Regions from separate parts of the Streptomyces sp. NPDC037242 genome, predicted to be linked through region 2. Evidence: riboswitches for the same ligand, from Rfam matches in the RefSeq annotation. Region 2 holds a riboswitch; the other holds the start of a gene.
The links. Region 2 has a riboswitch for guanidine ahead of ACZ7GJ_RS31820 (Ohr family peroxiredoxin). Riboswitches for the same ligand answer to the same signal wherever they lie in the genome.
Positions count from the first base shown of each region.

Region 1: linked by a shared signal. The riboswitch ahead of ACZ7GJ_RS21830 (DMT family transporter) and the one ahead of ACZ7GJ_RS31820 (Ohr family peroxiredoxin) in region 2 are both predicted to bind guanidine.

Region 1 covers NZ_JBVJUY010000018.1:25,182-28,570, forward strand. Annotated here, with positions in the region: gene bcp (thioredoxin-dependent thiol peroxidase) at 1-438, opposite strand, end outside; gene ACZ7GJ_RS21820 (DUF3618 domain-containing protein) at 534-851, shown strand; gene ACZ7GJ_RS21825 (GroES family chaperonin) at 917-1,219, shown strand; guanidine-III (ykkC-III) riboswitch at 1,311-1,372, shown strand; gene ACZ7GJ_RS21830 (DMT family transporter) at 1,404-1,724, shown strand; gene ACZ7GJ_RS21835 (transglycosylase domain-containing protein) at 1,731-3,389, opposite strand, start outside.
Region 2 covers NZ_JBVJUY010000035.1:76,508-79,896, reverse strand. Annotated here, with positions in the region: gene ACZ7GJ_RS31825 (hypothetical protein) at 1-1,048, shown strand, start outside; guanidine-III (ykkC-III) riboswitch at 1,154-1,217, shown strand; gene ACZ7GJ_RS31820 (Ohr family peroxiredoxin) at 1,296-1,748, shown strand; gene ACZ7GJ_RS31815 (hypothetical protein) at 1,735-2,193, shown strand; gene ACZ7GJ_RS31810 (MFS transporter) at 2,197-3,389, opposite strand, start outside.

The DNA of each region.
Region 1 (3,389 bases), on a different contig from region 2:
TACGTGGCCCGTGGCCTTCACGTTGTAGAGGGCGCGCTCGACCTTGCCCTCCTCGTCCACGATGATCGTGGAGCGGATGACGCCGGTGACCGTCTTGCCGTACAGCTTCTTCTCGCCGTACGCGCCGTAGGCCGTCAGGGTCTCCTTCTCCGGGTCGCTGACCAGCGTGACCTTCAGGTGCTCCTTCTCGCGGAACTTTGCGAGCTTCTCCGGCTTGTCCGGGGAGACGCCGATGACGTCGTAGCCGGCCGTGGCCAGGACGGCGAGGTTGTCCGTGAAGTCGCAGGCCTGCTTGGTGCAGCCGGGGGTCAGGGCGGTCGGGTAGAAGTACACGATCACCTTGCGGCCCTTGTGGTCGGCGAGCGAGACCTCGTTGCCGTCCGCGTCGGGCAGGGTGAAGGCCGGGGCGGTGTCGCCGGGCTGCAGTCGCTCGCTCATCTCAACAGTCTCCTCGGGAGGGCATCGTTATGCCACGAGACTAAGCTGACAGCCTGTTCACATACGAGCACGACCATGACGACGGAGGCAGCGCGGTGCCGGAAGCCAGGACCCCCGCACAGATCGAGGCGGACATCGTCCGCAGGCGCGAGCAGCTCGCCGAGACGCTCGATGAGATCGGCGTGCGCATGCACCCGAAGACGATCATCGGGGATGCCAAGGCCAGGGCCGTCGGCGTCGTGGACCACACCGCCGGGCGCGCCGTGGTGGCCGTGAACCGTCTGGTGACGGACGTGCGGGACGGGCTGCGGCACGAGGACGGGGCCCCGCGCGTCGAGCGGATCGTCCCGGTCGCGCTGGTCGCGGTGGGTGTGCTCGGGCTGCTCGTGCTGTCGGCGCGGCGCAAGCGCTGAGGTAGGTTCGGGGCGTGAGCGACGACACCACCAACACCACCACGCACGACAAGCTCCCCATCCGCATGCTGCACGACCGCGTGCTCGTGAAGTCCGACTCGCCCGAGGGCGAGCGGCGCTCGGGCGGCGGCATCCTGATCCCGGCGACGGCCGCGGTGGGCAAGCGGCTGGCCTGGGCCGAGGTGGTCGCGGTCGGGCAGAACGTGCGCAGTGTGGAGCCGGGCGACCGGGTGCTGTACGACCCCGAGGACCGGGCCGAGGTGGAGGTGCGCGGGGCGACGTACGTACTGATGCGCGAGCGGGACCTGCACGCGGTGGCCGCCGAGCGGCTGGAGGGGTCGAAGGACTCCACCGGGCTCTATCTCTGAGTTCCCCCTGCGCCTCTGATTCTTGTGCGAGAAGGGCCGGTGACCACTGTCACCGGCCCTTTTTGGCGCGCTTTGCCCGTTCTTTGCTAGGGTGGAGGGGAACCCCCGACGAGACGCGCCGTACCGGGTAGCTGGACGCAAAGACGACGCACCCCCGTTCGCTCTCGTCCCGGAGGTGCCTGTCATGGCCTGGGTTCTTCTCATCGTCGCCGGCCTGATCGAAGTCGGCTGGTCGATCGGTATGAAATTCACCGAAGGCTTCACCCGGCTCTGGCCCAGTGTGTTCACGGGCGCCGGCATCGTCGCCAGCATGGTGCTGCTCTCCTACGCCGCCAAGACCCTGCCCATCGGCACGGCGTACGGCGTGTGGGTCGGCATCGGTGCGGCCGGTGCGGCGGTGCTCGGCATGGTGGTGCTGGGTGAGCCCGTCACCGCCGCCCGGATCTTCTTCATCTCTCTGCTGCTGGTCGCCGTGGTGGGGCTGAAGATGACCTCCGGTCACTGACCGGGGTCATTCGAGGTAGTCCGCCGGGGGGCGGGGGCGTACGCCTTCGGTGGCGCCGCCCAGGTTTCCCGTGGTGGCGCCGCCGTCGGTCTGGCCTCCGGTCGTCTGACCGCCGGTGGTCTGACCCCCCGTGGTCTGGCCTCCGTTGGTCTGGCCGCCCTGGGTCTGGCCGCCTTGTGTCTGTCCGCCCTGGGTCTGGCCCCCGTTGGTCTGGCCGCCCTGCGTCTGCCCGCCCTGCGTCTGGCCCCCGTTGGTCTGCCCGCCTTGGTTCTGGCCGCCCGTCGGGGGGCTCGGCCGTACCGGCGGGGCCGAGAAGTCGTCGTCGGGGGTCTGCTGAGGGGTGTTCGGGGCCACCGGCGGGGGCCGGTCCGCGCCCGGCATGAGTTCGAGGTCGAAGTCGACCGGGTCGGTGGCCTCCAGGGCCGTCTTCGTGTACTGCGCCCAGACCCGGGCCGGGTAGCCGCCGCCCCCGATACGGGACTCGCCGAGGGCGTTGTACAGGGACTCCAGGGCGCCGGTGTCCGGGTCCTGGCCCATCATCGAGACGACCGTGACCAGGTCCGGGGTGTACGCCGCGAACCAGGCCGAGCGGTCGAGCTCCCCGGTGCCCGTCTTGCCCGCGGCGGGGTGCCCGGCGGCGAGGGCGGCCGTACCGGTGCCGTTGTCCACGACGCTGACCAGCATGGACGTGGTCGTGTCGGCGGCTTCGCGGCTGACGGCCTGGTTCGTGTTGCGGTCCGGGAGGGTGACGGTGTCGCCCTCCTTGGTGATCTTCTCCAGGAAGGTGTGCGGGGTGTGCTTGCCGTGCGCGGCGAGGGTCGCGTACGCCTGGGTCATGTCGAGGACGCTGGCCTGCATGGTGCCGAGCGCCATGGCGGGACCCGCGTCGAAGTTCGGGGTGCTCGCGGGGATGCCGAGGTCGATGGCGGTCTTCTTGACCTTCTCGGTGCCGACGTCGACGACCATCTGCGCGAAGACGGCGTTGACGGAGAGGTCGGTGGCGGTGTTGACGGTGATGTTCCCGTAGCTGACCTGCCCCTCGTTCTCCGGTGCGTAGGGGATCCGGGTGCCGACGACGCGGCGCTTGTTGTCGCCGTTGTAGATCGTGTACGGGGTGATCGTGCGGCCGTCCTGGGTGCGGGAGTTGTTCTGCACGGCGGCCGCGAAGACGAAGGGTTTGAAGGTGGAGGCCACCTGGTAGTCGTGGCGGGTGGCGTTGTTGACGAACTGCTTGGTGTAGTCGATGCCGCCGTACATGGCGACGACCTTGCCGGTGGCCGGGTCGATGGAGACAGCGCCGGTCCGCACGACGCGGTCCGCCTTGCGCTTCTCGGGGTCGAGCTTGCTGACCACCTTGTCGTTGACGGCGTCGACGATGGCGGTCTGGCGGCGCTTGTCGATGGTCGTGGTGATGCGGTAGCCGCCTTCGGCGAGGGTCTTGTCGTCGAGGATCTTGTTCTCGACGATGTAGTCCTTGATGGCCTCGACGAGGTAGCCGCGCTGCCCGGAGAGCCCTGCGGCGCCGCGGACCTTCCCGGGCTCGGGGAAGGTGGTGGCCGTCCGTTCGGCGGGGGTCATCCAGTTCTTCTTGACCATGCCGTCGAGCACGTAGTTCCAGCGGCCGAGGGCGCGGGCGCGGCTCTGGGGGTGGGCGACTACGTCGAA
Region 2 (3,389 bases):
CTGGACGCACCGCTACGGGGCCCCGTTGTGGCTGGGCGGCGGCAACACCGTCCCCTACCGGTCGGCCCGCTGGACCTGGTCGGTCCTGTCTCCCGGCGAGGACAAGGTGTGGCGCGACACCGCGGGCAACGACCACCCGGCGGGCGGCGCCAAGGTCTCCCACGTCTTCGCGCTCAGCGACGACGGCAGCCGCATCACCTGGGTCGACCCCTGGCTCCCCGCCGACCACAGCTACGAGATGGCCACTCCGCTGCGCGGACGCTTCCAGGCCCAGGCCCTGTCCACCGCCGCCTCCACCTCGTTCGTCATCAACCGCTACGGCGACATGTACACCCGCCTCTACGACTTCGACATCGCGGGCTCCGACAAGGTCTTCTTCAGCTACTCCTACGAGGACCAGCGCGGCGCGGTCTTCCCGAAGATCCAACTGCCCGCCCCCGACTGGATGCGCCAGCCCAAGATCCCCGGACAGGTCACCGACCGGATCTCGATCCACAAGACCGGCGTCGGATCGGACGCACGGGAGCTCCGCGTCGAGGGCGGCAACCACGGCCGCACCGGCTACTGGAGCAAGGCCCTCACCGCGTCCCAGTGGGCCTTCACCTCCACCGACGAGCTCCTCGAAGGCCGCACCCTCCAGAACACGCCCGTCGACCGCTCCGCCGACACCCTCGCGCCGCCCTCTCCCTACCACTACACCGGCCCGCTCGGCCAAGTGACGGCCCATGTCCGCGAATTCGATGTGGCCGTAGCCGCCACGCCCCTGATCCTCCAGGCGGGCGACCAGCAGCTCGAACTCACCCTGCACACGGTCGACGGTCTGCGCCAGACACCCCAGGCCCCGGGCCTCACCTCCCGGCCGCGAAGCTTCTACGGCACCGTCGAGGTTCCGCAGGCCGTTCTCGACGACCTCGACTCCTACCACCCCGCACTGCGCGCCCTCGTCCGCGACCGGCTGGGGTCCGCCCGGTTCACCGACACCGATGTCGCCGTCACTGACCAGACCATGGCGATCGCCGACCTCGGCCTGCCCCTGAACCGCGTCTGACGGGGACGGCGCCCCGGATCGGCGCCGCCGTCCCGGGCCTCCCCGCGGGTGAGGAACGTCACCGTGGGGACGCGCCCCGGTCGGGCGCCTGCGTTGCTAGGTTGTCCGGCGGCCCGTTTCAAGGCCCCGGACGAGATGCGCCGTACCCGGTCACGCACGACGACGCGCGCAGTGTTGCTGCACCAGCAGCGCCGCACGCTGCCCCCGCCGGGGCAGTGTCCTCGTCGAGCAAGATGGGCCGAACGCCATGACCGTGCCACTCACCCGCAGCCTCTACCGGACGACCGCGCACGCCTCCGGGGGCCGTACCGGGTCCGTCCGCACGGACGACGGGCGCCTGGACGTCCTGCTCGCGCCGCCGCGCAAGAAGGCGCCCGGCACGACCAATCCGGAGCAGCTGTTCGCGGCCGGTTTCGCCGCCTGCTTCACCTCGGCGCTCGCGGAGGTCGCCGCCGAGTTCGGGGCGGACGCCTCGGCCGCGCACGTCGCCTGCGAAGTGCAGCTCGGCACCACGGACACGCCTGCGGGCTACGGCCTCGCGGTGGCCCTCACCGTCAGCCTGCCCGGGTGGCGGGCCGCGGACCTCCAGCCCCTGCTGCACCGGGCGGACGCGGTCTGCCCGTACGCGCAGGCGGTGCGGGGCAACGTACCGCTGACGCTCCTGGCCGTGGACGAGCCCGCCGCCGATGACCGCGCCTGAGCCCGGACGCCTGGTGCCTGCGGGGCCCGTACCGTCCGGCCCCGGAGTCCCGGTGCCCGCGCGCGGGGCCTGGCTGCGGCGCGGCATCAGCCGCAACGGCGGGCCCCTCGTCGAGGACCGTGAGGTGGTCTGGCTGCAGGCCGGTCCGTACTACGCCGACAGCCGGGGCTTCGCCGGTACGACGTCCTTCGACGGCACCCAGGTGCGCTTCCACCACCTCACGGGCGAGCCCGGCGAAGACACCGGAACCTTCCGGTGGGAGGGCGCGAGCCTCGTCGAGCGGGGCACCAACCCGGACGGCAGCACCTTCCTGGAGATCTGGACCCCCCTGCCCGGCGCCGATGGCGCCGCCGGCTCCTGGTCCGGTCCGGACCACCACGTGGTACGCGTCGGGCGGCACGTGGTGCACGTGGATTCCCGCGCGGGGACGTACTGGCAGCTGTGACCGTCAGCGCTTTGCGTTGCGCAGATCTGCCGTAGCGGCTCCCACCGCGACCACGGCGCCGAGGCACAGCAGACCACCGCTGACGAGGGCGGCGGCTCCCGAAGTGGCGTCCGCGACCAGGCCGCCGCGCAGGTTGCCGATGTCGGGGCCGGCTTGCCCGACGATCTGTTCCGCGGCGCCGACGCGGCCGAGCAGTTCGTACGGGGTGTGCAGTTGCACGACGGTGCTCCGGGAGACGACGGAGACGGTGTCGGCGGCGCCGGCCATGACGAGGAAGGCCAGCGCGAGCCACGGGTCGGGCGACGTGCCGAACAGGGTCAACGCCGCGCCCCAGGCGGCGGATCCGGCGAGCATGACCAGGCCGGGGCGGGGAAGCCGGGTGAAGGTCCCGGAGAACAGCGACGCCGCCACGCCGCCGACGGCCAGGGCCGTGAGGAACAGTCCGAGCGTGCGCGGGTCGTCGCCGAACCGTTCGGCGTTGATCAAGGGGAACAGGCTGACGGGCATCGACAGCACGGTGGTGGCCAGGTCTGTGAGCAGGGCCCCGCGGATGACCGGAGTGCGTCCGAGGAAGGCCAGGCCGTCCAGCACTCCGCGCAGGCCGGGCGGTGCGGGCTCGTCTCCGGGCTTCGGCTGCGGCAGGCCGAAGGCACCGTAGAGCGCGGCCATGAAGGTGAGGGCGTCGATCAGGTAGCAGGCGCCAACTCCCGGCCCGTCCACGATCAGTCCGCCCAGCGCGGGCCCGAGCAGCATGGCGCCCTGGAAGGACATTCGCCTCAACGCCAAACCTGCGGCCAGGTGTTGCTCGGGCAGAAGGTGCGCGATGAAGGTCCGCGAGGCCGGTCCGCTGCCCGCGCCGAAGCAGGACTGGAGTGCGACCAGCCCCAGAACGCCGACTGCGGGAAAGTCTCCGAGGAGGCCCTGGAACGCGAGGAGGAGCAGGCATCCCGCTTGCCCGCTGGTCATGAGGAGGTAGAACTTCCGGCGGTCCACCCGGTCGACGAGTGATCCCGCGAACAGTCCGAGTACGAGGAGAGGCATTGCCTGCGCCAGCCCGACGGCGCCCGTCCACATGGGGCTCTTCGTCGTCTGCCAGACCTGGAACATGACAGCCACGACTGTCATCTGGCTGCCGAGGCCGGAGAGGGTCTGACCGATCCACAGCCGCCGGAAGGGTGGTGACGACCGCAGCGGGG